One region of the Desulfotomaculum sp. OF05-3 genome, then DNA from elsewhere that is predicted to be linked to it. Evidence: riboswitches for the same ligand, from Rfam matches in the RefSeq annotation. Region 1 holds a riboswitch; each other region holds the start of a gene.
What was found. Region 1 has a riboswitch for FMN ahead of DXA87_RS01790 (ECF transporter S component). Riboswitches for the same ligand answer to the same signal wherever they lie in the genome.
Positions count from the first base shown of each region.

Region 2: it holds a riboswitch for FMN, as region 1 does, so the genes downstream of both, DXA87_RS00660 (4Fe-4S binding protein) here and DXA87_RS01790 (ECF transporter S component) in region 1, are expected to answer to the same signal.
Region 3: it holds a riboswitch for FMN, as region 1 does, so the genes downstream of both, ribD (bifunctional diaminohydroxyphosphoribosylaminopyrimidine deaminase/5-amino-6-(5-phosphoribosylamino)uracil reductase RibD) here and DXA87_RS01790 (ECF transporter S component) in region 1, are expected to answer to the same signal.

Region 1 covers NZ_QWGO01000002.1:40,428-51,148, forward strand. The annotation lists gene DXA87_RS01765 (beta-eliminating lyase-related protein) at 1-1,026, opposite strand, end outside; gene DXA87_RS01770 (N-acetylmuramoyl-L-alanine amidase) at 1,280-1,978, shown strand; gene DXA87_RS01775 (hypothetical protein) at 1,997-2,179, shown strand; gene DXA87_RS01780 (M18 family aminopeptidase) at 2,228-3,538, opposite strand; gene DXA87_RS01785 (polysaccharide deacetylase family protein) at 3,819-4,982, shown strand; FMN riboswitch at 5,042-5,159, shown strand; gene DXA87_RS01790 (ECF transporter S component) at 5,319-5,957, shown strand; gene DXA87_RS01795 (creatininase family protein) at 6,157-6,951, shown strand; gene DXA87_RS01800 (L-threonylcarbamoyladenylate synthase) at 7,282-8,352, shown strand; gene DXA87_RS01805 (dCMP deaminase family protein) at 8,487-8,975, shown strand; gene DXA87_RS01810 (B12-binding domain-containing radical SAM protein) at 8,987-10,721, shown strand, end outside.
Region 2 covers NZ_QWGO01000001.1:152,352-163,072, forward strand. The annotation lists gene DXA87_RS00645 (DUF6088 family protein) at 1-277, opposite strand, end outside; gene DXA87_RS00650 (Sir2 family NAD-dependent protein deacetylase) at 576-1,442, opposite strand; gene DXA87_RS00655 (protein-ADP-ribose hydrolase) at 1,387-2,166, opposite strand; gene DXA87_RS00660 (4Fe-4S binding protein) at 2,169-2,444, opposite strand; FMN riboswitch at 2,514-2,630, opposite strand; gene DXA87_RS00665 (pyridoxamine 5'-phosphate oxidase family protein) at 2,649-3,044, opposite strand; gene DXA87_RS18290 (hypothetical protein) at 3,157-3,534, opposite strand; gene DXA87_RS00675 (helix-turn-helix domain-containing protein) at 3,742-4,074, shown strand; partial or broken gene DXA87_RS00680 (transposase) at 4,105-4,212, shown strand; gene DXA87_RS00685 (hypothetical protein) at 4,481-4,678, opposite strand; gene DXA87_RS17850 (hypothetical protein) at 4,693-6,738, opposite strand; gene DXA87_RS00700 (hypothetical protein) at 7,331-7,819, shown strand; gene DXA87_RS00710 (plasmid mobilization relaxosome protein MobC) at 8,447-8,842, shown strand; gene DXA87_RS00715 (relaxase/mobilization nuclease domain-containing protein) at 8,814-10,439, shown strand; gene DXA87_RS00720 (cysteine-rich VLP domain-containing protein) at 10,429-10,721, shown strand, end outside.
Region 3 covers NZ_QWGO01000009.1:50,704-61,424, reverse strand. The annotation lists gene DXA87_RS06840 (iron-containing alcohol dehydrogenase) at 1-833, opposite strand, end outside; FMN riboswitch at 1,035-1,149, shown strand; gene ribD (bifunctional diaminohydroxyphosphoribosylaminopyrimidine deaminase/5-amino-6-(5-phosphoribosylamino)uracil reductase RibD) at 1,458-2,567, shown strand; gene ribE (riboflavin synthase) at 2,590-3,300, shown strand; gene DXA87_RS06820 (bifunctional 3,4-dihydroxy-2-butanone-4-phosphate synthase/GTP cyclohydrolase II) at 3,344-4,555, shown strand; gene ribE (6,7-dimethyl-8-ribityllumazine synthase) at 4,607-5,080, shown strand; gene DXA87_RS06810 (MarR family transcriptional regulator) at 5,347-5,772, opposite strand; gene DXA87_RS06805 (MATE family efflux transporter) at 5,845-7,176, opposite strand; gene DXA87_RS06800 (HD domain-containing protein) at 7,592-8,248, shown strand; gene DXA87_RS06795 (chloramphenicol acetyltransferase) at 8,413-9,057, shown strand; gene DXA87_RS06790 (sugar phosphate nucleotidyltransferase) at 9,294-10,214, shown strand; gene DXA87_RS06785 (hypothetical protein) at 10,489-10,721, shown strand, end outside.

The DNA.
Region 1 (10,721 bases):
GATCAGCGCGTCAGTGTGTTCCTTCGTTGTCGCCCAGCTTGTGGCGATCCGGATCACGGTATGGGAGTCATCATATTTTTCCCAGAAGCTGAATTCCGCCTGCTCTTCCAGACGGTGCAGGACTTCGTCCTCCAGAATAATAAAGATCTGGTTTGTCGGAGTCTCAAGGAAGAACTGGTAACCGTTTTCCTTTAACGCGGATTTTATCGCGGCTGCGCAGTCGAGGGCGGATTCCCCGATATGAAGGTACAGATCATCTGTGAACAGGGTATCGAACTGGATCCCCAGGATGCGGCCTTTCGCGAAGAGCGCTCCGTGCTGCTTTATGATCGTGAAAAAGTGCGGGATCAGCGCCGGATCCGGGATTACGACCGCCTCGCCGAAGAGCGCTCCGCATTTCGTTCCGCCGATGTAGAAGACATCGCAGAGTTTCGCAAGATCCTTTAATGTTACGTCATTTTCCGGGGAAGCGAGAGCGTAGGCAAGTCTGGCGCCGTCCGCATAGAGCGGGAGATGGTACTTACGGCATGTCTCGCTGAGGGCGGTCAGTTCTTCCAGGGAATACAGGGTTCCGTATTCCGTCGGCTGGGAGATATAGACCATGCCCGGCATGACCATGTGCTCATGGTTATCATCAGATAAAAAGGTGTCCATATAAGAGGTGACCTGGGCAGCTGTGATCTTTCCATATGTATGGGGCAGCGGGAGCACTTTATGTCCGCCGAATTCGATGGCACCGGCCTCATGGACTGCGATGTGACCGGTCTCCGCACAGAGAACGCCCTGATAGGAGCGGAGAAGTGCGTCGATGACGGTAGCGTTTGTCTGGGTTCCGCCCACGAGGAGATAGACTCCCGCATTTGGAGCACCGCAGGCTTTACGGATCTTATCCCGGGCAGATTCAGAGAACTCGTCGAGACCGTACCCGGAAGTCTGCATCATATTTGTGGAGAGCAGCTCATTCATGATAGCCGGATGGGCGCCTTCCATGTAATCGCAGACGAATTTCAGTTTTTCATTTGCCATGTTAAAAACCTGACCTTTCGTGTTGTCTGACTCTATTATACAGATGGCATATTGATGTGTCAATGCAGGAAAGTGTATGAAAAAAATCTGAAAACACTGAGGGAAATATAGGGATTCAGCTGATGATGGCGATAAGAGCGGAAGCCAGAATCCAGAACTTTTTTGGATTGAACGGAGACAGGAAAATCCGCACATAAACGGGTCCCCCATGAAATAGAGTATTATGAAGAGCGGATTTTCGGGGAAACAGAGCATGAAGCAGAAAGTGATAGAGCCGGTTCTCGGCATATGCCTGCTCGCCATGGTGGTCATGGCGGTGAAATATGGAAGTATCCATGTGACGGGGAGCGGTGACGCCTACATAAAAGAGACACCGGTGGTGGTGGTCGATGCCGGACACGGCGGAACAGATCCCGGCAAGGTTGGAGTCGACGGGAGCCTGGAGAAAGATATCAACCTGGCTGTGGCGGAGCGGTTGAAAACGTACCTGGAACAGGATGATGTGAAGGTCATTATGACGCGGGAGACGGACACGGGACTTTATTCCGAAACGGACAGCCGGAAAAAGATGGCGGACATGAAGAAACGGTGTGAGATCATTGAGGAGAGCGGCGCGGACCTTGTGGTCAGCATCCACCAGAACAGCTATCACGAGGAATCCGTCTCTGGCGGACAGGTATTCTATTACCGGGATTCGTCAAAGGGAAAGGCGCTGGCGGAGATCCTGCAGGACCGGTTTGACTATGTCCTGGGGGACCAGAACCGGAGACTTCCGAAGGCGAATGCCAATTACTACCTCCTTCTGCATGTGAAATGCCCCATCGTGATCGTGGAGTGCGGATTCTTAAGCAACCGGAAGGAAGCAGCGCTTTTAAACAGCGGGGAGTACCAGGATAAGCTGGCATATACGATTCATATGGGGATCATGGAGTACCTGAATAAGAAGCAATGAGATAGGAAAAATGTACAAATGAAGAGAAATAAAATTGTCATATTATACAAAAAAGGTCCACCTGTTTTTAACGATCCGATATGGCATTTAAAAGTTCAATATGCTATGATTCTTTTACCAATTGGGACGGAAAAACTGCTTTTCCAGGCGGCAGAAGGAAAAAAGAAACGTTCCACACGGTCATCTGGACTGGAAGGATAAAAAATCCACCGGAAACACGAATATTTCCGGCAGATTTTATTATCAGAATTACTCAAGTACAAGCGTACCGTCGCCCTCAGCACGGATCGCGGATTTGAAGAACTCCTCAAATGCTTTCTCCAGGTAGGCCATATCCTTGGAGCCTGCAGTCTCATACGGGGAATGCATAGCTAACTGCGGAAGTCCGACGTCTACCGTGTTTAAGGAAACCTGCGCGTTGGAGATATTTCCGAGAGTGGAGCCGCCGAGGATATCGGAACGGTTTAAGAACTCCTGGTACGGAACACCTGCGCGCTCGCAGAGGCAGCGCATAACAGCTGCGGAAACAGCGTCTGTTGTGTACTTCTGGTTTGCGCTGTGCTTGATCACGAGACCGCCGTTTAAGTAGGTGCGGTTTGTTGGGTCGGTCTTGTCAGCGTAGTTCGGATGTACGGCATGTCCGTTATCCGCGGATACCATGAAGCTGGAAGCGAGGGACGTGAGGTACTCTTCCTCTGTTCTTCCAAGGCTGCGGTTGATGCGGCGGAGAATGTCGTAAAGGAATGTGGAGCCGGCGCCCTGTTTTGTACCACTTCCTACTTCCTCATTGTCAAATACGGCAACGACCGGGATGCAGCGGTCGCTCTCACTGTTTAAGAGAGCCATTGTGGACGTGAATGCGCACTGGAGATCATCAAGACGCGGAGCAGAGATAAACTCGCCGTCGCAGCCCCATACAGTACCTTCCATACGGTTGTAAAGGAAGAGGTCCATTCCTTTGATCTGGTCAACGGAGACGCCTGCCTCCTCAGCGATCATCTCTTTGAATGCCTTTCCGGAATTGCTCATGCGGTATAATGGAAGCATATCTTTCTGGATGTTGTACTTGTAACCGTCGTTTACTTCACGGTTCATATGGATTGCGAGGTTCGGGATCATGAGAAGATCACGGTCAACGTTGATCAGTTTTGTTGTGAGACGGTTGCCGTCTTTTACGATAATGCGTCCTGCAACGGAGAGAGGTCTGTCGAACCACGGTGCGCAGAGCATTCCGCCGTACTTCTCAACATTTAATTTTACATACTGGTTCTCGATGTTCATCTCAGAAGACTCTTTGATCTTTAAGGTCGGGGAGTCGCTGTGGCTTGCCGCGATATGGAAGCCGGAATAATCCTTGCGGGATACCTTGAATGCGATGATCGCGGACTGGTTGCGGGTTACGAAATACTTTCCGCCCTCAGCAAGATTCCAGGTATTGCCCTCAGCGAGGCGCTCGAAGCCTGCCTCGGTCAGGTAGTTTGCCAGTTCATGAACAGCATGGAAACCGGTCGGACTCTTTTTGATAAAGGAAAATAATTCTTCATTCAGATTCTGAATCATGTTTTTGTTACTCCTTTCGATAAATAACCCCTGTAAGTCATACTACATTATATAAAAAAAATGCAGATCAGGCAAGCTCGCGCTATGATGTGCGCAAGTGTTAAAATATGATTTCTGTTATAATTCTGACGTTTTTCTGAAATTTACGAAAAAGGTCTGGAAGAGGTACCTTTATTCTCAGTTTCATGTTAAAATATGGGCATGAGTAGCTGCGAAGGTATGGAACAGTTACAAATACGATCAATATGGTGAGAAGATCACTGGGAAAAGAGGGGAACTTATGGATTGGAAGAAGATCAGACAGGCAGTCCGCACGGTGCTGGCGGCTGTATTGATCTGCGCTGCATCGGTGGGAATCACCGGTGATCCGGCATATGCGGCGGATATGGGCGCAGTTTACGGAATTTATGAGCATGGAACCGGTTGGAGTGGGTATCATGGTGACAGCAAAACAGCGCGTGCTGGAACCGGAAGCTATGTGACGGCGATCCGCGCCAGCCTTCAGGGACAACCTGAGGGAATGAGCGGCACGCTTTCTTACCAGGTGAACTTAAGCGGAAGCGGATGGCTTTCCTGGCAGGAAAATATGACTCCGAATGGAAGCACCGAGACAGATATGCCGTTAGAAGCGGTCCGCATGGCATTTACCGGACAGCTTGCGGAGAATTATGATGTTTATTACTCTGTATATCAGAATGGCTCCTGGACAACTCTGGTGAAGAACGGGGAGACTGCGGGAACCGAAGGACAGGGACTCCGTGTGGATGGTCTCTGGGTAACGGTGACGGGAAAAGGTGCGGAGGTACCGGAAGGCCCGAATGGAAAGAGCGTTGACCCGACAAGACCGATGGTTGCCCTGACCTTTGATGACGGTCCGTCGAAGTATACGCCCCGGATCCTGGATTCCCTGGAAGCGAACGGCGGAAGAGCCACATTCTTCATGGTGGGCAACCGAGTTGCGTCCTATGCGTCTACCGTAAAGCGCATGGCGGATCTCGGATGCGAGACAGACAGCCATACCTGGGCACATACATATCTGACAGGAATGTCTGAGGGAGAGATATTACAGAGCTTAAATCAGACACGCGATGCCATTGTGGCAGCAGGCGGAAACGCGCCGAAAGGTGTCCGCCCGCCGGGAGGAAAGATCAATGATGCCAGTAAGGCGGTCCTCGCAAAGGCTGGAATGCCGTCCATCATCTGGTCCGTGGATACACTGGACTGGAAGACGAGAAACGCGCAGCACACCATCGACACAGTTCTCAGACAGGTGCAGGATGGAGATATCATCCTGATGCATGATCTCTATGAGCAGAGCGTCATTGCGGCAGAGACGCTGATTCCTGAACTCACGAGAAGAGGTTACCAGCTCGTGACAGTCAGCGAGATGGCAGAGCTCCGCGGTGGTATGGCGGCAGGACAGTCTTATGGACATTTCCGCTAAGAATAAAAAATATTGCAGTATGAAGCAAAATGTGATATTCTGTTAACGAACAAATAAATATCGTTCTTCGGGGCGGGGTGCGATTCCCCACCGGCGGTATAGTCCGCGACCTGCGAAAGCAGCTGATTTGGTGAGATTCCAAAACCGACAGTATAGTCTGGATGAGAGAAGAAATTGTATGACAGGAGTAGTTCATTCAAGCCCCGGACTTTTTCAATGGTCCGGGGTCTTTTTATTTACATGGACAGGGAATCATCCCCACGAGTCCGTGTGAGCCGGCAATCCTGCACAGCAATTCCTTGTAACAGAAGAACAACAAGTACAAGGAGGAACATTATGAACCAGAACAAAGTATTAAGTGTCAGAAATCTCGTGCTGATCGCCATGTTCAGCGCACTCGCAGCCGTATTGGAGACGATCCAGGTGGCGGTTCCGTTTGCACCGCCGTTTTACAAGCTGGACTTCGCGGAGCTCCCGGTACTGATCGGCGGCTTTGCCATGGGACCAGCCCAGGCAGCTCTGATCGCGATCGTTAAGAACCTCTTAAAGCTGCTCTTAAACGGAACAAGCACTTACTATGTCGGCGAGCTCGGAAACATCATTGGAAGCTGCATGTTCTCCGTACCGGCTGCCCTGATCTACCGCAGACATAAAACGAAAAAGACCGCTATGGTCGCTCTCGCTGCCGGTGTCATCTGTGCTATCGTCGGCGCTGTATTCGTAAACTGCGCGATCACACTTCCGTTCTACGCAAAAGTTGCTTTCGGCGGAATCGAGAACATCATCGCAATGGGAACAAAGATCAACCCGGCAGTTACAAACCTGTATACATTCGCGATCTTCATGATCGTTCCGTTCAACCTTGTAAAATGCGGACTGAACGCGATCGTAACAGCACTTGTATATAAGCATGTCAGCGTGATCATCCATGCAGGGGTTCACAGAGAAAAGAAAACTGAAAATACGGCGGCATAACACCTGAAATGGGAGATTCCCCCGGGATAGAGACGGCGAAAGCCGTGTCTGCCTCGGGGGACTTACAATTTATGTGAGAAGTGAGCAAAAGCCTGCGCAGGCACAAAAGTGAGCGCTGGCAGGTGGCAGCAGTACTTGACGGATAACGACCGAAATGAGATAGTGAAGCGGCAATGACTTAAGAAACGGAGAAAATAAAATGGTAAGATATTATAATGAACTGACAAGACTGGAAATGGAACAGGTCGACAAGGACGAGACGGTGGTCATGATCCCGGTGGGAGCGTTGGAACAGCACGGAAACCAGTGTCCGCTGGGTACAGACGAGATCATCGCGGAGGGAACGGCGAGACGGATCAAAGAGGCCTTAGACCGGGAGATCCCGGACTATCCGATGCTGATCTTTCCGCTGATCCCGGTGGGACTCAGCACGGAACATGTGAACTTCTGCGGTTCTGTCACCTTAAAGCCGGATACCTTTTATCATGTTCTCTACGACATCTGCAAAAGCCTGGCGCATCACGGATTCAGGAAGATCGCAATCTTGAACTGCCACGGCGGAAACTCCCCGATCATCCAGGTCTTAAGCAGGGAGGTAAGAAGTGAGCTCGGAATCGCCGTATTTATCATCAACTGTGGCGCATTCTTCGGAAACCAGGCGGTAAAAGACACTGTGACACCTGGAAATATCTGGGATTTCCACGGCGGTGAGATGGAGACATCCATGGTTCTCGCGGAGCGCCCGGAGACAGTAAAGCTGGAGACCTCCGAGGCGGGAATCCCGAGAAAGTTCATGGGAAACAAGACATTCACCGTATATGGCCCGATCACTCTTGGCTGGGTTTCAGAAGAGTGGGAGACCGAGGACGGAAAGCCCATCGGAATCGGCGGCGATCCAAGCGGGGCGACGGCGGAGAAGGGCAACCAGATCTACGACAGCTTTGTGGAGTCGATCCTTTCAGGGCTGAAAGAGATCAGAAAGTGGAAAGACTAAGGCACTGTTTCAGGAAATAGTAAAAAGTGCTGAGAAACCGGTGGACAGATCATTATTACAGCAATATTAAGAAGAACAGAAAAATTGAAATGAATGGAAACGATGCCGGAAAAGCCTGTAAATCCGCCGGAAATCTGTTGCAACCATAACTTTCATGTGCTAAACTGAATACGCAATTGAACAAAGTAAGGTGCTGCGGTTTTATGCAGCACCTTTATCATTACGCGGCAGGCCACAGCGATACCGCCGCATGAGCGTAAAAATGGGAAACCGTATAGAAGAAACACAGGTTTTCTGGACATTTGAGTAATAGAATCGAGAGTGCAGAACATGAATACAAAAGTAGTTCGTATCAAAGAGGAAGAGAAGACAAGAGAGACGCTGGAAAAGAATCCAGGGCTTTTAGAGGCGGCTGAGATCTTGAAAAACGGCGGTCTCGTGGCGTTCCCGACGGAGACCGTTTACGGCCTTGGTGCCAACGCGTTGAATGAGGAAGCGGCAAAGAAGATCTACGCGGCAAAAGGACGTCCGTCCGACAACCCGCTGATCGCCCATATTTCCTGTATGGAAGAACTTCCGGCGATCGTGAAGGAGATCCCGGAGGCGGGCCGGAAACTGGCTGAAAAGTACTGGCCGGGTCCGCTGACCATGATCTTCCCGAAAAAGGACATCGTACCTTACGGAACCACCGGCGGTCTTGATACCGTTGCGGTCCGCATGCCGGTGGATCCGGTAGCAAATTGCCTGATCCATCTCGCTGGTGTTCCGATCGCGGCACCGAGTGCCAACACTTCCGGAAGACCGAGCCCGACAAAGGCGGAACATGTCATCGAGGACATGGACGGAAAGATCGAGATGATCATCGACGGCGGCGCTGTGGGAATCGGCGTGGAATCCACTATCGTGGATGTATCCGGCGAGATCCCGACACTTCTCCGCCCGGGCGCGATCACCATTGAGATGCTGCGTGAGACGTTGGGCCAGGTGGATATCGATCCAGTGATCTTAGGACCGGTCGGCGGCGATATCAAGCCGAAGGCGCCGGGAATGAAGTACCGCCATTATGCCCCGAAGGCGGACATGACACTGGTGGAAGGCGACATGGACAAGGTCGTTGCCTACATCAATGAGCAGACAAAGAAAGCGGAAGCAGAGGGAAAGAAAGTCGGCATCATCTGCACCGAGGAGAGTCAGGACATGTACCAGGGCGGAAACCTCGAGGTGATCGGAAGCCGGGAACACGAGGAGACGGTGGCCCACAACTTGTTTGCAGTTCTGCGTGATTTCGATGCCAGAAAGGTTGACTGCATTTTCTCCGAGAGCTTTTCCAAAGACCAGCTCGGCCAGGCGATCATGAACCGCCTGTGCAAGGCAGCCGGATATCATATTGTGAACATATAAAATTGCTGGAAGGCCTGCGCTTGCTGCGGTGGCTGCAGTAAAGGCAAAAGTACAATCAATTAAAATGAGAAATGGATTTTACCCGTAACTGTGAGAGCGTTGGGCAGTTACATATATGAAATGGAGGACGATCTATGTCAGAAAAGAGAAACGGATACATTACCTGGGACGAGTATTTCATGGGAGTTGCAAAGCTTTCTGCCATGCGCTCCAAGGATCCGAACACACAGGTCGGCGCGTGCATCGTGAGCGAGGACAACAAGATCCTGTCCATGGGCTATAACGGATTCCCGAAGGGCTGTTCCGACGACGAGTTCCCGTGGGATAAGATAGACGAGGATCCGTATAATAGAAAATATTTCTATGTGACACACAGTGAGTTGAACGCGATCTTAAACTACCGCGGCGGCAGTCTGGAAGGCAGCAAGCTCTATGTAACACTGTTCCCGTGCAACGAGTGCGCGAAGGCGATCATCCAGGCGGGCATCCAGACCATCGTCTACGAGAGCGATAAGTACGCGAACGACGCGTCCACACGGGCATCCAAGAGAATGCTGAATGCGGCGGGTGTGCGCTATTACCAGTACAACCCGACAGGCCGTAAGATCGAGTACCGGGTATAACGGAGGAACGAATGAAATTTTTGCTGGCGGCGATCAACGCCAAATATATCCACTCGAATCCGGGTGTCTACAGTCTGCGCGCCTTTGCTAGGACGAAGATCCCGTGGGCGGATATCGAGATCGGAGAATACACCATCAATCACCAGATGGACTTAATTTTACAGGATATCTACAGGAGAAAGCCGGATTTTATCGGCTTTTCCTGTTATATATGGAATATTTCCTACATCATGGAGATCGTCCGTGACGTGAAGAAAGTATTGCCGGAGGTGGAGATCTGGCTCGGCGGACCGGAAGTGTCCTATGACGCGAAAAAAGTGCTGACCAGGGAGCCGGATGTCTGCGGCGTGATGCGCGGGGAAGGCGAGCTGACGTTTACGGAGCTTGTGCGGGCGTATCTGAAAAGGGAAGAACTGTGTGCAGCAAGCTTAGACTTAGATCACATTCCGGGAATTACCTACCGCGCTGAGAGCGGCGAGGTCGTGGAACGTGGTCCCCAGCGCCTTCTGAGCCTGGATGAGATCCCGTTCTACTATGACGATATGGCTGGATTCGAGAACAGGATCGTCTACTACGAGAGCAGCCGCGGCTGCCCGTTCTCCTGCAGCTACTGCCTGTCTTCCATTGATAAAACCGTGCGTTTCCGGAGTCTGGACCTGGTACTCCCGGAACTGCAGTTTTTCCTGGACCACAAGGTTCCACAGGTCAAGTTTGTGGACAGAACCTTCAACTGTAAGCGGGATCACACGTTAGGAATCTGGCGTTATCTCGTGGAACATGACAATGGGATCACAAACTTCCATTTCGAGGTCTCCGCGGATATCTTCGATGAGGAGGAACTGGAACTTATCGGAAAGATGCGCCCGGGGCTGATTCAGCTTGAGATCGGTGTCCAGTCCACAAACCCGGATACGATCAAGGAAATCCACAGACACATGGACCTTGTGAAACTAAAACAGGCGGTGGACCGGGTCTACGATTACCGGAACACCCATCAGCACCTGGATCTGATCGCGGGACTTCCCTATGAGAATTATGAGTCTTTCATGCGCTCCTTCGACGATGTCTACCGGATGCGTCCGGACCAGCTTCAGATGGGATTCTTAAAAGTATTGAAGGGCTCTTACATGGAAGAGCAGGTCGCGGCATATGATCTGAAATACCGGGGAATTCCGCCATACGAAGTCCTTTCCACGAAGTGGCTGCCCTACAGCGATGTGATCCGGCTGAAGGGCGTGGAGGACATGGTGGAGGTCTACTACAACAGCGGACAGTTCCCGGCAACCATGAAACTGCTGGAAAAGAAATTTGCGCGGCCGTCGGAAATTTTTACGAGTCTGGCGGAATATTATGAGAAGAACGGACTGACAGGGATCAGTCACAGCAGGCTGGCAAGGTATGAGATCCTTTATAGATTTTTAGAGGAAAAAGAGGTTAAAGTGGAACAGAGCACGCCTGCGGCAGAAGAACCGGCAGGAATGGAGCAGAAAACCGGCGTGATAGCTGCAGAAACAGCAGTAAAACTGACACTAGCTGACTTCCGCGACAGCCTGATGTACGACCTCTATGTCCGCGAAAATATCAAGAGCCGCCCGTCCTTTGCCAGTGACCAGTCCCCATACAAGAAAGAAGTGCGGGAATTCTTCATGGCGGAGGAAGAGAGTCCTCAGTGGCTTACGGACTATGCGGGATTTGATTCGAAGCAGATGGCGAAAATGGCTCATCTGGAACATATGGAAGATGGAA
Region 2 (10,721 bases), on a different contig from region 1:
CGCACGGGGCAATGGTCCAGTGGTAACACCGTGCCAATGCTTTGGCAACTGCATCCGGGTCGGCCGCTACATATTCATCAAGCAGTTTGCTGTACTTTGGCTTTTCGTAAATGCCTCTGATAATTCTGCGGATAATGCCAGATTGGTAAAGCCGCTTCAATCCTTGGCGAATTGTTGCGGTGTCCGCAATATCTGCAAAATCAGGAGCAACAAAAACTGCACCATCCTCAGCAGCAAGAATTCGCGCTCGTATTTTCTGCATATATCCATTGTCCACGACCGTGCTCTCCTTTCATGATGTCACGAATATTATATACTATTCGTGACATTGTTTCAATACAAACATCGGAATTTTCACTTTATTATTTTCAAAATCTTGAGGTTTATTCGGAGAGCGTGATATAGCATAGGGTGCATATTCCGCAGGTGATGGTTGCACATGATGGTAAAGTCTTTCGTTTTTTCAACTCTGAATACAGCCATTACAAGACCTCCTTTCCTTTGAAAATGGGTATGAAAAAAGGGCATCCACTGGTTAAAGTGAAACGCCCACGGCAAGACAATATTGACTTTTCTTAAAGCTGAGACAGGATTTCTCCAATATCTCCATTGATACAAATGGACTTCTTTCTGATTTCGTCAGGCGCATACGCCTCTCCATAATTGAGACAGGCATAAGTGGCATCTTTCCAGTCATGAGCCATGCGCCAGAAACTGTACTTCACTATGGTTGGGGTGTTGTAGCCGACACCCAGCTCCAGAAAGAGAATTTTCTGCTCGCTTCGAGTTCGGAGAAAATTTTCGTACTGCTCCGCTGCCTTGTGCCAGCCTTCGTCCTCCACAAAGGTATCATCGCAGCGGAGATTCATGGTCATGGGCTTGCCGCAGTGAGGGCAGACGGGTAAAAGTTCTGTCGGTACTTTCATATTCTGCTGCCGCTTGACCATTTCACGAATCGCGGCTTCGTTATCAAAGGTTTCCTGACAGCACGGCTCACTGCACTGGAACAGGCCGTAATCGCCCTGCGTGTAAAACAGCCGCTTTTTATCAAAGCCTGCTTTCTGAAAACAGTGATCCACGTTGGTCGTGATAACGAAATAATCCTTGTCAGACACCAGCTTCAAAAGGTCATCGTAGACCGGTTTGGGGGCATCCATATAGCGGTTGATGTAGATGTATCGGCTCCAATAACTCCAATGCTCCTCCGGCGTGGCAAAGGGATAAAAGCCGCCGGAATACATATCCTTGATGCCGTACTTTGCCGCAAAGTCGGAAAAGTATTTTTCAAACCGTTCGCCGGTGTAAACAAATCCGGCTGAGGTGGAAAGACCGGCTCCGGCACCGATCACCACGGCGTCACAGTCCTGCAATGCAGCTTTCAATCGCTCAATCTGCTCTGAGCAGCTTTTCGTATATGGCTTTGTCCAAATCCTTGAAAACATTGAAGATCACCTTCTTTACACCGGTATTTCTATTCATAAACTGTTTCACGGTTTCCACGGCGATTTGCGCCGCCTGCTCGTTGGGAAAATGAAACTCTCCTGTAGAAATACAGCAGAACGCCACACTTTCCAGACTACTTTCCGCCGCCAGCTCCAAGCAGGAGCGGTAGCAGGAGGCCAACATCTCCCGGTCACGCCGTGTCACACCCCCTTCAATGATCGGCCCAACCGTGTGCAGGACATATTTGCAGGGCAGATTGAATGCAGGGGTGATCTTTGCCTGTCCGGTGGGCTCGGGATAGCCCTGCTGCCCCATCAGCTCCGCACAGGCAAGCCGCAGCTCCACACCCGCATAGGTATGAATGGCGTTGTCGATGCAGCGGTGGTTCGGGATATAACAGCCGGTCATGCCGGAGTTTGCCGCATTGACGATGGCGTCACACCGAAGCGTTGTAATATCCCCCTGCCAGAAATACAGCCCCGGCTGAACAGGCGTCAGGTCGTCAAGATCGGTAATGCCCTTTGCGGCGGTTTCAGCTTGCAGATATTCGTCCTGAGTTTTCAGAACCTCCGCATCCATACGCCGGGGCGCACGAATATTCATCAGTCCCCGCAAAAGCTGGCGCTGGCTCTCCGGCTCTGTTGGAATCCTCATATCCCGATATTCTGGGCGTTCTTTCAAAAGTGCCTGAATGAGAAACTGTCTTTTTTCCCTATGGTTCATAGTCAAACCCTCTTTTCGATAACCTGTTTGGGGCAAATTTCCGCACATTGCCCGCAATGCAAGCAATGGTGTTGGTCGATAACTACCGGCTTCTTTGTGATGTCGATACACTTCTGGGGACAGACGGAATAGCACAGCTTGCAGCCGATGCAGCCTTCCCCCACATAGTAGCCCGGTGCTTCCTGTGCTTCTCTTCCAATGGTGAAGCTGTCCCGGACGATGTGTGCCGGGTCACTGATGTCAAAATACTCGCCATCCGCTTCATACAGGCAGAACACCTCTAATGCACTGCGGGTATTGCCGGGATCGTGTAATGCCCGATGGCTGTGATAGACTATCGGGCATTCTTCTATCTTCTTTCATCCGGACTATACCGTCGGTTACGGAATCTCACCGTATCATGCCTTTCGGCTTGCGGACTTTACCGCCGGTGGGGAGTTGCCCCCCCCGCCTCAAAGATTGCAATATTCTGTCTTATTTCCTTAGAACTCGTAGGGAGGGTTTCCGGAGAAGTCAGCGATAACGCCGTGGGCATTATCCAGATAGAACACCTCAAAGATGGGGTTGGCAGCCTCGCCGTACTGACCTTTCACGATGGGGTTCTGGATGCACATTTCCTTGGCAGCCATGTTGTTCTCAAACACAGCCTTGCCGTGCAGGCGGATCCATGCATACTCCGGGCTTGAAACGGAAATCTCGATCTCCGGGTTTGCCTGCATATCCTTGTAGACGTCCTTAGTGTTGTTGGTGCAGAACCACAGCTTGCCGTCCAGTTCGCCGGCGAACATAAACGGGCGGCACTTTGCCTTACCGTCACGACCAACGGTAGCCAGATACTGTACAGGGTTGGCATTCAGAAATTCTACGACTTTATTCATGATAAATACCTCCAAAAATTTGTTGTTTTCTCTTGATGTTTTGATTGTAATGCGATTTGTACGGCTTGTGAAGTACGCACAATATTGTGGTATGGTTACCTCCGGGTAACGATCAGAACTTGCCGTTCTGATTCTGCCAGGTGGACTGATCTGCGATGGTCTCCATCACGTCCCAATGCTCGGCGATCTTGCCATTCTCGTCAAAGCGGAAGATGTCAAAGGCGACCTGCTCACCGGCACCGGTGCCGTATGCCAGATTGTGCTGGATGTAGCCATCAGATAGCAGGCTGCGGGCGGTGTCTGTATCGCCGGTGGCAAAGGTGTTGATAAGCGCCAGCGCCTTTTCAGCCTGGCTCTGTTCCTGCCGGACAGGCGCCGTCTGCTGGGTGCTTTCAGCGGATGTTAGGGATGCGGCGTCCTTGGAGCTGCAGCCGGTGAGGGCCGTGCCGAGCATGGCAAGAGCCAGCGTGAGAGAAAGAAATTTTTTCATTTTGAGTAACCTCCTTGGTAATTGGGCTTGCTTTCGTTTGCCTCTGGCATTATAATAATACCGTAGCTCCAATTCGTGAAGTAAGCACATTATTGTGCTGTAGTTACCAAATAGAAACTAATATGTAGTTACCAAGAAGAAACGATTGCACCATTACTGGGTTTTCCGGCAATTTGGCACTTGAAAAATTTTATGGAGATTTTTTTAATGAACGAAACAAGCGCAAAAAAAGAACTCCCTGCATGTCCCGTGGAGACTACGCTGACCCTCATCGGGGATAAGTGGAAGGTGCTGATCCTGCGTGACCTGATGCCGGGAACAAAGCGGTTCGGCGAACTGAAAAAGTCCGTAGGCAATGTGTCTCAGAAGGTCTTGACCGCCCAGCTCCGGACAATGGAGGAAAGCGGACTTGTAAACCGCAAGGTCTACGCCGAAGTACCGCCGAGAGTGGAGTATTCTCTGACGGAACTCGGAAAAAGTCTGAAACCCATTCTGGATTCCATGCGGGCATGGGGCGAAGCATATAAGGCCAAACAGTAAAAAACCCGAAGCAGTACCTTTACCGTGCTGCTTCGGGTTTTCCTGACCGATGGAGATGTTCCGATGGACAACAATGCATCAGAACGTGCAATCCGCGGATTCTGTGTCGGTAAGAAGAACTGGCAGATGATCGATACCATCAATGGTGTGAGTATACTGGACAAGCAACACTTCACTTTGAACCAAACTTGTCCAATGTCTTAACTCACTTGGATTAGAATGATTGTCGCATGAATTAGCTGGAATGGAAAGACGGTGGGTTATTCAGCGCTTACAAAGGATCTGTCTCAGGACGAACCGGTTCCCGGGATATCCGATGATCCTTTCCGGTCTTTTTAGCGCAAGAAAACCAAACAGCCATCACAGCCATTTGGTTTTCTTAAAATTACTTCTTCTTTTTTACTTCTTAGATCCTTCTGTTCTCATGGATTCCCAGCACTACTGCACAGACTGCTGCGATCACAAGTCCGATCCAGAAGATGAATGCGTCTGCAGCACAGTGCTTTTCCGTGACGAACAGCAGGACACCTATCAGGATATATACTGCAAACAGTATGACTTCCACTACAATGTATAATTTCTTATTCGGTTTCGTGTTTTCCATGTCTGTTTTCCTCCTTAGGCTTCTTCTGACTCATCACGGAGCTTCTTCACACGTACTACGGTATAACCCAGGATTACAAGGAGCCATACAATGGGGATCCAGTGGAAACCACATTCACCAAACGGTATATGGCTGTCACTGTCCGTACCATTCTCAACGCTGTCGCTGTCTGCATGGATGCTCTCCTCTTCCTGTATGCCATCTGCATCACTTCCGTCTGCATCGCTGCCATCTGCATCACCTGTCAGGCTGCTTTCATCCGCAGCATCGTTCAGGCTGTCATCCTCTGCCGGATCCTTCTGCCCGGCATTACTGTTGCCGGTACTGTTTCCTTTATTTCCTTTATGGGCATTATTTCCGGAATCATTGCCGGCTGTATTACCTGCATCTGGTGTATTACCTGTGTTACCTGTACTTCCGGAATTGTTATTCCCATTGGTATTGGAGTTATCACCACCGTTATTGCCGCCGTTGTCTCCGGAGTTATTTCCGGAGTTATTTCCGGAGTTATTTCCGGAGTTATTTCCGGAGTTATTTCCAGAGTTGCCTCCGCCGTTGTTACCGCCGTTTCCTCCATTGCCATTGTTGGAGCCGCCGCCATTTCCGCCGGGTCTGTTACCGTTACTGCCGGAGCTGCCGCCGTTTCCATTATTTCCGCTGTTAGAGTCTCCGCCGTTTCCGCCGTTTCCTCCATTGCCGTTGTTGGAGTTACCGCCATTTCCGCCGTTTCCTCCGGTGCCGTTGTTGGAGCCACCGCCATTTCCGCCGTTTCCTCCGGTGCCGTTATTGGAATCTCCACCATTGCCACCGTTGCCTCCGGTGCCGCTGTTGGAGTCTCCACCGTTTCCGCCGGATCCTCCATTGCCGCTGTTGGAATCTCCGCCATTTCCACCGTTGCCTCCGGTGTTGTTACCACCGTTTCCTCCGGTTTCGCCTGAGCTTCCTCCATTACCGCCGGATCCGCCGTTACCCTTGTCAGAGTCGCCGCCATTTCCGCCGTTGCCGCCACTGCTGGTGCCGCCGTTGTTATTATTTTCCCCTGTGGAGCCGCTGCCGCCGTCTCCTCCGTTTCCACCGTTGCCGTTGTTGGAAGTTCCGCCGTCACCGCCATTTCCACCCGATGTTGTACCACCGTTATTATCGGTCTTTCCGGGCTGTGTGGTCTCGGTTCCCGTACCGCCGTTACCGCCGTTGCCACCAGGATTCGTGTTATCTCCTGTTGCGTTTCCGCCGCTTCCTGCATCACCGCCTTTGACGGTTCCACTAGGATTGATGGTGATGGTCTTATCGCCTGCGCTGATTCCGGTTCCACCGTTTCCTCCATTACCCGGAGTACCGGCTGCGGAATCTCCGCCTTTACCACCGTTGCCGCCGGTTACCGTTCCATTGACCGTCGGAGTGATCTTGCCGTTACCGTCGATACCGGCTCCGCCGTTTCCTCCATCTTTGCCTTCGGTGCCATCTGCACCGTTACCCCCGATCACATTTGCATTGCTTCCGATGATAAGTCCGGCATCTGCTGTATCACCACTGGCTCCGATACCGGCTGCTCCATCTGGATGTTTAGCAGAACCGTCTCCACCTTTGATCGTACCGTTTACGATTTCAAGATTCGTTCCCGGATGTTCGTTGCTGTTAACATCCTTGACAAATTCCAGTCCCGGTTTTGCCTCATTATTATCATCTGCCTTGTCACCTGTGATGGTCTTATCATTTAAGTCGATCTTGACCTCACCCCATGTGTCAGGGATCTCAACTGTGTGGTCGATGTCTTTCTTCACGATGACCTTGTAGTTGCCGTCAGCATCCACTACAACATCTACATTATTATTAGATGCTTTCTCATCCTTATCGGTTTTTCCATTTGTCGTTGTCTGGTCACCGTCATCCGCAAACTGCTTTGCGATATCTTTTGCATCCACGAGGGCTGTTTTGCCGTTTACAGAACCATATTTCTTATGACTGATCTGATATGGTGTTGCTTTCTTCAGGCCTGTGATGGTTGCTTTTCCATCCCCATCCGTAAATATGGTTGATTCATTACCTGTCGGAATGCTCATGTGCGGTAAAGTAATAAAAAGATTTAGGTAGCCGCCTTAACTATTCCTAAATAAGATAATATGCACAGTATTTTCTCGTAAATAGAAAATAAATTATTGCATTTTACCAATTATTATGTTAAAATGACAATGTAACAAAGAGCTATGTATTTTTAAGGAAAGGGAGGAACTTATGAATTTAAGAAAATCTATTTTAGCACTTTCAGTAGTAGCTGGAATTGTAGCTGCTCCAATGACTGTATTTGCCGCTCATACTCATAGTTAGGGTTCTCCCCAGTACTATGGATATGAAGATGAAATGCCTGGTATATATGATGACTGGGATAAATGTGCGACACGTCATGTATATAATTACAAACAATGTTTAATTTGTGGAGAAGTAAGCATTTATGAAGTTGAGACGATTGAAATGTCTCACAAATGGGTGAATGGTGCATGTGTATATTGCAACAAAGGTTACGCGAAAGAGATAAATTAACATAGTATCATTACCGGCAAGTTTATGATCAAAAAATAGAAAGCATTGAGAATATTTCAAAATTTCTTGAAAGTACTCTCAGTGCTTTCTTTGATAATATGAAAGGAGAAATAAATGCAAAAAAAACAACTTTCTGTATTAGTACTAATTATTTTATGCTTTTTATTAGGATGTAACAGAGAAACACCAAAAGATGAATCTCAACAAAATTATGAAGATGAATCTAATATTTCTAAAACAAATGGAGAAGAACTTGTAAATATAAACAGTGAATTGTTAGGTTCGACTCCTTTTGATATCCAAATCGATAAAACAGCATTGCAGACTAGAAAAGAAACAGAAACAGAAGTTACAATAAAGACAAATTTAACAGACTGGGGTTATACTGTTTCTTCTGAAAAAGGGAAAATATCTGATATAAATAAAAATTCATTCATATATATAGCACCTAAAGATGAGAGGGATGATACTATAAAAATACAATTATCGGACTATGAAAATGGCATATCATATGAATATACAATTCCACTTATTTTTGCGGGAAACAATGAACATTCTTTAGATAAATTCAAGGAAAATCTTTCAAGATTACCTAATAGTTAGTAAAGAGTCGATAGACTAAAGTACCACCATCCTCTTTTATTTCAACTGAATATCCATCCCGCCGCACCGCAGCGGCACATGAAGCAGTAAATCCGAAAAAGATTTGCTGCTTTTTTTGCGTCCATTTTTGGCAAATTTCCAAAAGTTCCGTATTAGACAGTGAAACCAAAAAAGGCTGCCATTTTTTTCAGACAGCGGGCAAAACGCAGCTTCCGAAACGCCTTATTGTCGGGAAAGACCGAGCCGCCGGAAAAGTTCTTGCCGGAAAGTCCGTCCATTCTGCTCTTTTGTGGTTTGTAGGGAGTAAGGGAAAAACGCCAGCCCGCAGCCTTTTATAAAAAAAGCTGGTTATAGATTTTCTGAAAAAGTGGCAGTAGCAAGTGAACGGCAGGCCGGCAGTTTCTTAGAGCAAGATTCTACCGAGGTGCCAAAATTCGCTTATCGCTCATTTTGCCCCTGCGGGAATCTTGTTGGGGAGTGCCTTCCCCAAACCCTGCTTATGCGGCTTGCGCCGCTGAAAAACCCCTCAAAATATTTTTCGGATTTTTCAAAAACAGTTCCGCTTCACACCCTGTTTTTCTCCTATTAGTGAGAGGACACCACGCACAGAAAGGAGGTCAACCACCTATGAAACGATACAACACGCCGCACCGCAGCCGGGTAGTCAAAACACGCATGACCGAGGAAGAATACGCCGAGTTTGCCCAGCGGCTTTCTGCTTACCACATGAGCCAAGCCGAGTTTATCCGGCAAGCCATAACCGGGGCAGCCATACGCCCCATCATAACCGTTTCCCCCATCAATGACGAGCTGCTTGCCGCTGTCGGGAAGCTGACCGCCGAATACGGGAGGATCGGCGGCAACTTAAACCAGATAGCCCGGACGCTGAACGAGTGGCACAGTCCCTATCCGCAGCTTGCCGGGGAGGTACGGGCGGCGGTTTCCGACCTTGCTGCCCTAAAGTTTGAAGTCTTGCAGAAAGTGGGTGACGCTGTTGGCAACATTCAAACATATCAGCTCTAAAAACGCCGACTATGGCGCAGCGGAAGCCTATCTCACATTTGAGCATGACGAGTTTACCATGAAAGCCACCCTTGATGAAAACGGGCGGCTGATACCGAGGGAGGATTACCGCATTTCTTCCCTCAACTGCGGGGGCGAGGATTTCGCTGTTGCCTGTATGCGAGCCAATCTCCGCTATGAGAAAAACCAAAAACGGGAAGATGTGAAAAGCCACCACTATATCATCAGCTTTGACCCACGGGACGGGACAGACAACGGCTTGACCGTAGACCGGGCGCAGGAGCTGGGCGAGCAGTTCTGCAAGGAGCATTTCCCCGGACACCAAGCCCTAATCTGCACCCACCCGGACGGGCATAACCACAGCGGGAATATCCATGTGCATATCGTCATCAACTCCCTGCGGATTTACGAAGTCCCGCTTCTGCCCTACATGGACAGACCAGCCGACACGCTGGAGGGCTGCAAGCACCGCTGCACCAACGCCGCTATGGAATATTTCAAGAGCGAAGTCATGGAAATGTGCCACCGGGAGGGGCTTTACCAAATCGACCTCTTGAACGGCAGCAAGGAACGGATAACCGAACGGGAATACTGGGCGGCAAAGAAAGGGCAGCTTGCCCTTGACAAAGAGAACGCCGCCAGAGAAGCCGCCGGACAGCCGACCAAGCCCACCAAGTTTGAAACGGACAAGGCGAAGCTGCGCCGGACGATACGGCAGGCACTTTCCCAAGCTGGCAGCTTTGACGAGTTTTCTTCCCTTTTGCTGCGGGAGGGTGTGACCGTCAAGGAGAGCCGGGGGCGGCTTTCCTACCTCACGCCGGACAGGACAAAGCCTATCACAGCCCGAAAGCTGGGGGACGATTTTGACAAGGCTGCTGTCCTTGCCCTGCTCACGCAGAACGCCCACAGAGCTGCCGAACAGACCAAAGCCATACCCGAATACCCTGCCGCAGTTAAAAAGCCGTTACAAGGGGAAAAAGCTGCAAAAACCACCCCGGCAGACAACACCTTGCAGCGCATGGTTGACCGGGAAGCCAAGCGAGCCGAGGGCAAGGGCGTGGGCTATGACCGCTGGGCGGCAAAGCACAACCTAAAGCAAATGGCAGCTACCGTTACCGCCTATCAGCAGTACGGCTTTTCCTCCCCGGAGGAACTGGACGAAGCCTGTTCTGCCGCCTATGCCGCCATGCAGGAAAGCCTTGCGTGGTTGAAGCAGGTGGAAAAGACGCTGAACGGGAAAAAGGAGCTGCAACGGCAGGTGCTTGCCTATTCCAAGACCCGCCCTGTCCGGGACGGGCTGAAACAGCAGAAAAACGCCAAAGCAAAAGCAGCCTACCGTCAGAAGCATGAAAGTGACTTTATCATAGCAGACGCAGCCGCCCGCTATTTCAGGGAGAACGGCATTTCCAAGCTGCCGAGCTATAAATCCCTGCAAGCAGAGATTGAAAGCCTTATCAAAGAGAAAAACAGCGGCTACAACGATTACCGGGCAAAACGGGAGGAGTACCGCCGCTTGCAGACTGTCAAGGGCAATATCGACCAGATTTTACGCCGGAGCGAGCCGCAGCGCAGAAAGGAGCAGAGCCATGAACGGTAATATCCCCCGCATGGACTACCGCCAGTACCGGGCAGCCCGCCGCCTTGTGCATGAGTGCTGCAACTATGACAGCGGGAACTGCCTGCTGTTGGAGGACGGCGAGCCTTGCGTGTGTGTACAGAGTATCAGCTATTCGCTGCTCTGCCGCTGGTTTACCGCCGCTGTCCTGCCCCTTGATGAAGCACTGGAAGCCGCCCTCTTGCGCCGGGGAAGCCGGAAACGCTGCGCTGTCTGCGGGGCGTTCTTCTTCCCAAAATCCAACCGGGGGAAATACTGCCCGGA
Region 3 (10,721 bases), on a different contig from region 1:
ATTCCGCCGATCTCATGCTCTAAGAGGTGGGAGGCAAAGTCTCCGCCATCGTTTCCACAGCCGGTGAGGCCATTGTGGGAGAGACTTCCGGACCACATCACCTCGGCTCTCGCGTCATAGTTGTCTGGATCGTCCACAAGGATCTTCGCGTTCGTGATCACGGTGCGCATAAGACCTTCCGCAATGGCATCGGTGATCTCCATATTTCCGCCGTTTGTGAAATAGCGCTCCATGGTATGCATCAGAATATCGGTGCAGCCGCAGGCTGTCTGGTACGGCGGGAGAGTCATTGTGATCTCCGGGTTCATGACAGCAAATACAGGGCGGGAGATATCATTGTTGTAGCCGCGTTTTTCCAGTGTTTCATCGTTTGTGATAACAGAGCTGTTGCTCATCTCACTTCCGGAAGCCGCGATGGTCAGAACAACGCCGATCGGAAGGCATGCGGATGCCTGACGGGTGTGCTCATAGAAATCCCAGACATCACCGTCGTTCGCGAGACCGTAACCGATGGCTTTCGCGGAGTCGATGACACTGCCGCCGCCGACAGCGAGAAGAAAATCAACGCCCTCCTTTCGGCAGAGCTCGATCCCCTCGCGGACTAAGGAAAGACGTGGGTTTGGGACAACACCGCCAAGCTCCACATAGGTGACTCCGGACGCGTCCAGGGACTCTTTGATCCGTCCGAGAAGACCGGAGCGGATCACGCTGCCGCTTCCGTAGTGGAGCAGGACTTTTTTACAGTTGACATTTTTTACAAGCTTTCCGATCCGGTATTCGGTTTCTTTTCCGAATACGACGCGGGTCGGGGTATAGAAATTAAAGTTGAACATCGAATTTCCTCCTTATGTTGCGAAAATAGACAGTGCTTAATATATCAAGTATAACAGGAAATCAGGTACCATGCAAGAATTTTGAGTAAAGGGATCCTCTGTGAAAATTCCTATCGAAAATACTTTACAAATACGGAGAACGGGAGTATATTGTAAACAACCGCTGATGAAAATGACGGTCAGCGATAGGACAATTCAATAATGAGTCTTCAGGGCAGGGTGCAAATCCCTACCGGCGGTAAAGCCCGCGAGCCGAGAGGCATGATCCGGTGAGATTCCGGGGCCGACAGTATAGTCTGGATGAAAGAAGAATTTCAGGTTTGTTTGTGATATGCGGAAGTGATCCGGTACTCGAAAAAGAGGACGGGATCGAGGAATTCCGGATCACGGAAGATCGGATCAGTAGCTCTGGAATAGGAAACTGTTTCAGGGCTTTTTTGTGTAACGGGAGATTGATCCGGGAAAGCTGTGAATTGCAGAAAAGTTATATTTCCGAATGAAACAACGGACCGAATATGGAAAACCCTGTAGGCATCTACTTTACAGGTTTTTTTAACAGAAAATTCCTATGGAACTTTCTGATTGCGCCTGTAAGGCAGGTTTGCGGAAAGAGGAGTGAAAAAGATGACGGACCGGGATTATATGCTGCGGGCCATTGAGCTTGCAAAGGGGGGACTTGGCTGGACGAGCCCGAATCCCCTCGTGGGAGCTGTGATCGTGAAAGACGGAAGGATCATAGGGGAAGGTTATCATGAGCGGTGCGGAAAACTTCACGCGGAGCGAAACGCCATTGCGTCGCTCACGGAAAGTGCGGAGGGCGCGACACTCTATGTGACGTTAGAGCCGTGCTGCCATTACGGAAAGACACCGCCCTGCACGGAGGCGATCCTCGAGCAGAAGATCGCAAGAGTTGTGATCGGTTCAAGAGATCCGAATCCCCTGGTAGCAGGAAAAGGAGTGGCGATCTTAAGAGCAGCGGGAGTCCGGGTGGAAGAGGACTTTATGCGTGAGGAATGCGATGCGTTAAATCCGGTATTCTTTCATTATATCACAAAGAAAACGCCCTATGTGGTCATGAAATACGCCATGACGGCGGACGGAAAGATCGCTGCGCGGACCGGCGACTCCAAGTGGATCACAGGAGAGAGCGCAAGGAAAAAGGTGCAGGAGCTGCGCCACCAGTATATGGGGATCATGGCGGGGATCGGCACAGTCCTGGCAGACGATCCGATGTTAAACGTCCGGATCCCCGGGCTGAAGAGTCCGGTGCGGATCATCTGCGACAGCGGACTCAGGATCCCGATGGATTCACAGATCGTGAAAACGGCAAAGGAGTACCGGACCATCGTAGCGTATGCGGGGGAGTATTCCGGGGAAGGCTGTAAAGAAACGGAAGAGAAAGCGGAACAGCTTCACGCGGCCGGCGTGGAGACCGTGTCGGTCCCGGACGCAGACGGGCGTGTGGATCTTGGGAAGCTCATGGAATATCTTGGAAAACAGGGCATCGACAGCGTGCTTTTAGAGGGCGGCGGTACCTTAAATGACGCGGCGCTGTCAGCCGGGATCGTAAACGAGATCTGCGCGTTTATCGCACCGAAGATCTTCGGCGGTGCCGGCGCGAAGACTCCGGTTTCCGGGATCGGTGTGGCGCATCCGGCGGAAGCCGTGATGCTGACGCTGAGACAGGTGGAGACGATCGGGGATGATCTGATGCTCAGATATTCAGTAGATTGAAAATGGGAAAGGAAATGAGAGCATGTTTACAGGGATCGTAGAAGAACTCGGACAGGTGAAGGCACTTTCCCTGCGCGGAAATTCCGGTACACTGACGGTAAAAGCAAAAAAAGTTCTGGAAGGAACAAAGATCGGTGACAGCATCGCGGTCAATGGTGTCTGCCTTACGGTCACAAATATGAAAAATAACGAGTTTTCCGCCGACGTGATGGCGGAGACTGTGAGGAGAAGCAGCCTCGGAGCACTGCGGGACGGAAGCTATGTAAACCTGGAGCGGGCCATGGCGGCAGACGGCCGGTTCGGCGGTCATATCGTTTCCGGTCATATTGACGGAACTGGTCAGATCGAATCGATGAGACGGGAAGAGAATGCAGTCTGGGTCACGATCACATGTGCGGATAAGATCCTGGATCTGATCGTGGAAAAAGGGTCGATCTGCATCGACGGGATTAGCCTCACGGTGGCGGCGGTGACAAATAGGAACTTTTCAGTGTCAGTGATCCCGCATACCGGCGAGGAGACAACACTTTTGAAGAAAAAAGCAGGAGATCCGGTCAATCTGGAAAACGACATTGTGGGGAAATATATTCAGAAATTTGTGGATATCGGAAGAAATTCCGGTGCGGACCGGGGAAAAATGCCTGACGGTGAAAATGCCGCAGGAAATGCCGCAGGAAATGCGAAGGGAAACTCGGGGCTCAGCATGGAGTTTCTTCAGAAATATGGATTTTAGAGAAGACGATTCAAGGACAAGGACGTTAGAAAGGCAGGAAGCTATGAACGAACAGTACAACACAATCGAAGAAGCGATCGAAGATCTGCGGGCGGGAAAGATCATTCTCGTAACAGACGATCCGGACCGGGAGAATGAGGGAGATATGATCTGCGCGGCAGAGTTCGCGACGCAGGCAAATATCAATTTTATGGCAAGTCATGCAAAGGGACTGATCTGTACGCCGATGAGCGCGGCAGTGGCGGAGCGGCTGGGACTTCCGCAGATGGTATCCGAGAACACGGATAACCACTGCACGGCATTTACGGTCTCCATCGACCATGTGGACACGACAACAGGAATCTCCGCGGCGGAGCGCTCCTACACGATGATGAAGTGTGTGGATCCGGCGACAAAGCCTCAGGATCTCAGAAGACCGGGCCATGTATTTCCTCTCGTGGCAAGGCGCGGCGGTGTCCTTGTGAGAAACGGCCACACCGAGGCAACTGTGGACCTCATGCGTCTGGCGGGACTTTCCGAGTGCGGCGTGTGCTGTGAGATCATGGAGGAAGACGGAACCATGATGCGGACCACAAACCTGTGGAAGCTGGCGAAGGAGTACGGACTGAAATTCATCACGATCAAGGAGCTGCAGGATTACTGCCGTGTCCATGAAAAACATGTGGTGCAGGAGGCCTGCGCGGACATGCCGACCCAGTATGGACACTTTAAGATCTACGGCTATGTGAACGATATTACCGGCGAGCACCATGTTGCTCTTGTAAAAGGTGATATCGGGGACGGCGAGGATGTGCTCTGCCGCGTGCATTCCGAGTGCCTGACCGGAGATGTGTTCGGTTCCATGCGCTGTGACTGCGGAAAACAGCTCCAGACCGCGATGCGCCAGGTGGAGGCGGAAGGCCGTGGCATCATCCTCTACATGCGCCAGGAAGGCCGCGGCATCGGTCTGATCAACAAACTAAAGACGTATGTGCTTCAGGAGCAGGGCTTTGACACGGTGGAGGCCAATATCAAGCTTGGTTTTGCTCCGGATCTCAGGGAATACTGGATCGGGGCACAGATCTTAAGGGATCTCGGCGTGAAGTCCTTAAGACTTCTCACGAACAATCCGGAGAAGATCTACGGACTTTCCGGCTTCGGACTTGAGATCCATGAGCGCGTGCCGATCGAGATCGATCCGCAGCAGTACGACAGCTTCTATCTGAAGACGAAGCAGGACAAGATGGGACATATCTTTACAAAAATTAAAGTGTGATAGAATGGAAAGTTCATTGCAGAAAACATAAGAAAGAAAAGGAGAATCATCATGAAAGAGATCAAGGTATTAGAAGGAAAAGTTGTAGCACCGGAAGGCATGAAAGTGGGGATCGTAGCTTCCCGTTTTAACGAGATCATCGTAAATAAGCTCTTAGGCGGAGCGGTTGACGGACTTGTCCGCCACGGTGTGGAGGAAGAAAATATCACGGCGGCCTGGGTTCCGGGCGCATTCGAGATCCCGGTTGCGGCATCTGCCATGGCAAAGTCCGGCAAGTATGACGCGATCATCTGTGTCGGCGCTGTGATCCGCGGTGATACCACACACTATGATTATGTGTGCAGTGAAGTTTCCAAGGGAATCGCTCAGGTGGGACTGGCAGAGAAGATGCCGGTACTCTTCGGCGTCCTGACAACAGAGAACATCGAGCAGGCTATCGCCCGTGCCGGAAGCAAAGGCGGAAATAAAGGATATGACTGTGCACTTTCCGCAATCGAGATGGTAAATCTTATGAGACAGTTTTAATTGATCAGTAGGTCTGCGCATTTACTGCGCTGACCGTAAGAAAACTTAGACTAGAAGGAAAAAATCCTATCGGCACAGCCGATTTGGAATGGATTTTTGCGTGTAACTGTGAGGTACTGAACAGTTACAGACAGTTTTGAGTAAGATGATATAGACATAAAAGATCAGCGCTCCTGAGAATATTTTTCAGAGGCGCTGATTTTTGCGTAATAAGGCTTCCTCGGAAGCTCCTATGACACAAAAGGTACATTATGTTTTATCACAGCCTATATGGTTTTCGTCTCCTCCGTGAATTTGACCGCGAAATCCCGGTTCAGTTTTATGAAGATCTGCTGCTCCTCGGCAGACCAGCTCTCGAAAATCGCATTTTCAATGGCGATCAGGCGATGGGCGGTATTTTTCATGAGTTCCTCTCCTTTTTCCGTGAGAAAAACGCAGGTGTTCCGCCCTGTTCCGGGTTTCAGGTACAGATAACCGGCCTGTTCCATCCTGCGTACTGCAGAGTTGATCGTGGATTTTGTGGTGCCGGTCTCTTTGTAAAAAATACTTTGATTGCAGCCGGAGCTGTGTTCGTTGAGGGAGTAGAGAATATCAAGCTCGCTGTCCGTGAGACCGAGCTTTAATGCAGCGTCATGGTAGACACTGTCGACTTGGCTGAGCAGGTTGTAAAATTCTTTAAATGCAGAGTACATGGCAGATCTCCTGAAAATATAAGTGTATGGGGGCAGTGCAGGGCTTTGCATCCGCCGGCCCGGACTGTCAGTCTATGTGTATCCGTACTTCTTTGCCTTCCGGATCAGGAAGAAGAGCGACAGGCATACCGCCATAAATTCCGCCGCGATGATGGAATACCAGATCCCGGAGACACCGAGGAAAAACGGCAGGATGATCACAGCCCCTGTTTCAAAGATCATGGTACGGCAGAAGGAGATCGCAGCGGAGACGCCCCCGTCGTTGAGTGCCGTAAAGAAGGACGATGCGTAGATGCTGAAGCCCATGAACAGGAAAGAGATCGAGTATGAGCGGAATGCATGGACCGTCATGTCTAAGAGGTGCGTGTTATAGCGGACGAAAATTCCCGCAAGAAAGGGGGCACCTGCTTCTGCCGCGATCGTCAGGATGATCTGGAAGGTCAGGATCAGCCGGAAGCTTTTTCCGAGCAGATTCTTTAACTCACTCTTATTTCCCGCACCGCAGTGATAGCCCACGATCGGGGCACTTCCCATAGAGTAGCCGATAAAGAGCGCCGCGAAGATAAAGCTCACATACATGATGACGCCGTATACGGCAACACCGTCGGAACCGGAAAGGCGCATGAGCTGCCAGTTGTAGAGCATGTTTACGATGGACATGGAGATGTTCGTCATAAACTCGGAAGCGCCGTTTGTACAGGACTTCAACAGGGCACTAAAGTCCATATGGGTCCTTCCGAGGCGGAGCCGGCTCCTGTTTGGAAAGATAAAGTAGAGCAGGGGGATCAGTCCGCCGATGGACTGACTGATCGCTGTTGCGGCGGCAGCTCCCACAACGCCGAGACGCAGAACAGCGATAAAATAAGCATCGAGGATCATATTTGTAAGTCCTGACGCGATGGTGATCAGGAGTCCGAGCTGCGGGCGTTCCGCAACAACTAAAAAGCTCTGGAATACATTCTGCAGCATAAAGGGGATCAGAGCCAGCAGGATGATCCGGCCGTAACGGACGCAGTAGGGGAGGAGTATCTCATCAGCGCCTAAGAGTTTTGCCATCGGGGCTAAAAGGATCTCGCCGCCTACCGTAAAGAGGAAGCCCACCGCGATCAGAACGTAGACGAGGAGGGAAAAGATCTCCTTTGCCTTTTTTTCATTCCCGGTTCCGAAGGTCAGAGCCACCAGGGCACTGCCGCCGCTGCCGGTCATAAAGCCGATGGCACCGAGGATCATGAGAAACGGCATAATGATATTGATGGAGGCGAAGGCCTCGGAACCCACAAAGTTCGAGACGAAAACACCGTCCACAACACCGTAGATGGACGTTAAAATCATCATGACGATAGACGGAAACGTGAACCGCAGGAGTTTTTTATAGGTAAAGTGGTCGGAAAGTGAAATATTCATTGTGTACCCTTTCAGTTTTTTTACTGTGTCTGCCCGAGGGAAAATTCATGTTTTTCCTATCGACAGTTTTGCAGCTGTTGATGTACGAAATCGTACGTAGAATCATAGTACGATTTCGTACATATGTCAAGAAGAACTTTGCAGTTGCTGTTCGCGCCTTGCACAAACAGTAACTGATTTTGCCGATGCTTCGCATTCCAAATCGGCAAAATCCACTACTACCACTGTATTGTACGGGATTTTCAGTTTAGAAAATTCCTACTCGTGTACAGCAACACTTTACACAGATTTTACATTCTTTTACCGGAGCGTGATTGTTCGTTTCTTTTTTCTGCTATATGATATAGAAGTGAAAATGAGAGAAAAAAGAAAGAGCAGTCACGAGCTGGGTCGACTGCGGCAGAGGAAAAAGAATATGACATATAAGGAAATCAAGAAAAACGCGGAAGTTTTAGCTTACCTGAAAAAAGGAAACGACAATCTGGGGACTATGGGATTTACAGATCATTCGGACGCGCACTGCGCGATGGTTGCGGAGCGGGCAGCAATGATCTTAAAGAAATTCGGTTACTCAGATCACGATATCGAGCTGGTGAAGATCGCCGGTTTCATGCATGATATGGGAAATGCGATCAACCGGCATGCCCATGCGGAGTATGGTGCCCTTCTGGCATCCCAGATCCTGGAAAAGACGGATCTTCCGATCACAGACCGCGCGATCATCGTCTCCGCGATCGGAAACCATGATGAGTCAACGGGCGGAGCCGTAGATCCGATCTCCGCGGCGCTTATCATCGCCGACAAGACGGATGTACGCAGAAATCGCGTCCGCCAGAAGGAGATGGCCTCCTTTGATATCCACGACCGCGTAAACTATGCGGTTACAGAGGCAAAATTAAAGGTAAATGAGGAAAAGAAAGTGATCACCCTGAACTTAAAGATCGACGAAAACATCTGCTCCATGCTGGAGTACTTCGAGATCTTCTTAAAGCGCATGCTCATGTGCCGCCGTGCGTGTGAAATGCTCGGAGCGAAATTCAAGATGACGGCGAACGGAAGCAAGATCGTGTAAAATAAAATATGGAATATGCATAAGAGACACTCTTGGAACAGACCGTAATTGGCCTGTTTGGAGAGTGTTTTTGTGTATGTGGGAAATAATAGTGGTGGTAGTTGTTTCAACTTGCATGTGTAAATGTCAGATGGTAAAATTAAGAAAAAAGGAGACCCATCCGCATGAAATTTACACCGATCGACCGAACCATCTGGGAGAGAAACTCCCATTATGATTATTATACAAACCTGTTAAAATGCGGCTACAGTGTGACTGTGTCCTTAGATATCACGAAGCTGCACCAGCAGGTAAAAGAAAAAGGACTGAAGTTTTATCCTGCCTTTGTCTACTGTGTCTCAAAACAGATCGCAGTGACAAAAGAATTCCGCATGGGACGGGACAAGGAAGGAAATCCGGGATACTACGATATCCTTCATCCGAATTATACGATCTTCCATGAGGATGACCATACCTTCTCCGATGTCTGGACCGGATACACGGAAGACTTTAAAACCTTCTATAAAAATATGAGAGATGACATGGAGACCTACAAAGACGTAAAAGCCGTAAAGGCAAAACCGGGACAGCCACAGAACTTTTACTGTATCTCCATGGTGCCGTGGTTAAACTTTACTGGTTATTCCGCCTACACAGAGAGCGGAACCCCGATGCTGTTTCCAATTATTACCTGCGGTAAGTTCACAGAGCATGACGGGATACTTACAATGCCATTCTGCGTCAACATCGCCCACGCAGCCGCTGACGGATATCACACATCCATGTTTATCAACGAACTTCAGAAACTGATCGACATGATCGAACTTTAAAGCGCAGCTTTCAAGCTTCCTGCCACACAGAAAAAGCTGTTTTACAGAATCCGGTATTACAAAGAAGAAGTTCGCAGATTATGAATAAAAATTCGAGAATATATAAGTAAAATAACAGTTACGATTTTCTTAAAAAACGCGGGGAAGCACTTGTCTGATTGAAAACCCACGGGGTTTGTGTTATGATGTCTTCAAGTGAGTGTGAGAAGAATCATCAGATAAAGGAGGACTGTTACATGAAAAAGACATCTCTTGTCATCATGGCAGCAGGAATTGGAAGCCGTTTTGGCGGCGGGATCAAGCAGCTTGCCCCGGTTGGACCGAGCGGTGAGATCATTATGGACTATTCGATCCATGACGCCCTGGAAGCAGGATTTGATAAAATTATCTTTATTATAAGAAAAGATTTGGAAAAGGATTTCAAGGAGATCATCGGAAACCGTATCGAGAGGATCGCTCCGGTAGAGTATGCGTACCAGGAAATGGACGATCTCCCGGAGGGATTTTCTGTTCCGGAAGGAAGAAAGAAGCCGTGGGGAACCGGTCAGGCGATCCTTGCGGCGAGAAATTTAATTAAGGAGCCGTTCCTTGTCATCAATGCAGATGACTATTACGGAAAAGAAGGTTTCAGGATCGTCCATGATTACATGGTAAATGAGATGGATGATACGAAGGACACCTTCGATATGTGTATGGCAGGATTTATCCTCTCCAACACCTTAAGCGAAAACGGTCCTGTAACCCGCGGCGTGTGCACTGTGGACAATAATGGATACCTCTCCAAGGTCACAGAGACATATGATGTATATAAGGCCGAGGACGGCATGCACGCGGCAGACCACGACGGGAATCCGGTTATCGTGTCAGAAGATCAGCATGTCTCCATGAACATGTTCGGTCTCCCGGCATCCTTCGTAAAGGAACTGGAAAAGGGATTCCCGGAGTTCCTTTCTAATGTGAAAGAGGGAGATCTGAAGGCGGAGTATCTTCTTCCGGCAGTGATCGACGAGTGCATCCACAGTGGAAAAGGAACTGTCCGTGTGCTTGAGACAAAGGATAAATGGTTTGGAGTTACTTATAAGGAAGACAAACCGGCAGTTGTCGCATCAATCCAGAAGCTGGTAGATGCAGGCGTTTACCCGAAGAAACTGTTCTAAGAGCATTGCGCTGAGAGGATGTACGTTTACAATATTGTCTGCAAACAGATAAGAACAGCCTGATCAGCCGATCATGGTACGATCATAGTAAAGTGAAATGGTAGCTTTCCCGCTCTTTTTGCATATGATAATCCTGTATAGGGATCAGCAAAGGAGCGGGAACGTTTTTATGGAGAAGATTTACCGGGGATATCCCCTGGAAGTAAAAAAGGGTTACGGAATTTTTAACCCAGAAAGGACCTGTTCGTCCGAAGGGCCAAAGAAAGTCCCCTGGATGCTTTACCGTAGAGAGGAGCAGAGCGGAAAAACGGAGCTGACCGGAAATGAATCCCGGTCAGAGATAGATTATCTTCGAGGTCTCTATCCGGCATCGGCAAAGCAGAACCAGATCCTGGCGGAGGAGGCATGCGATCTTCTGGAATACCCTGGAAGTCCCATGTATGACGAATACCCGGACCGGGAATTCTTATACCGGGAGCTTTCAAAAGTGAGACAGCGCCATCCGGA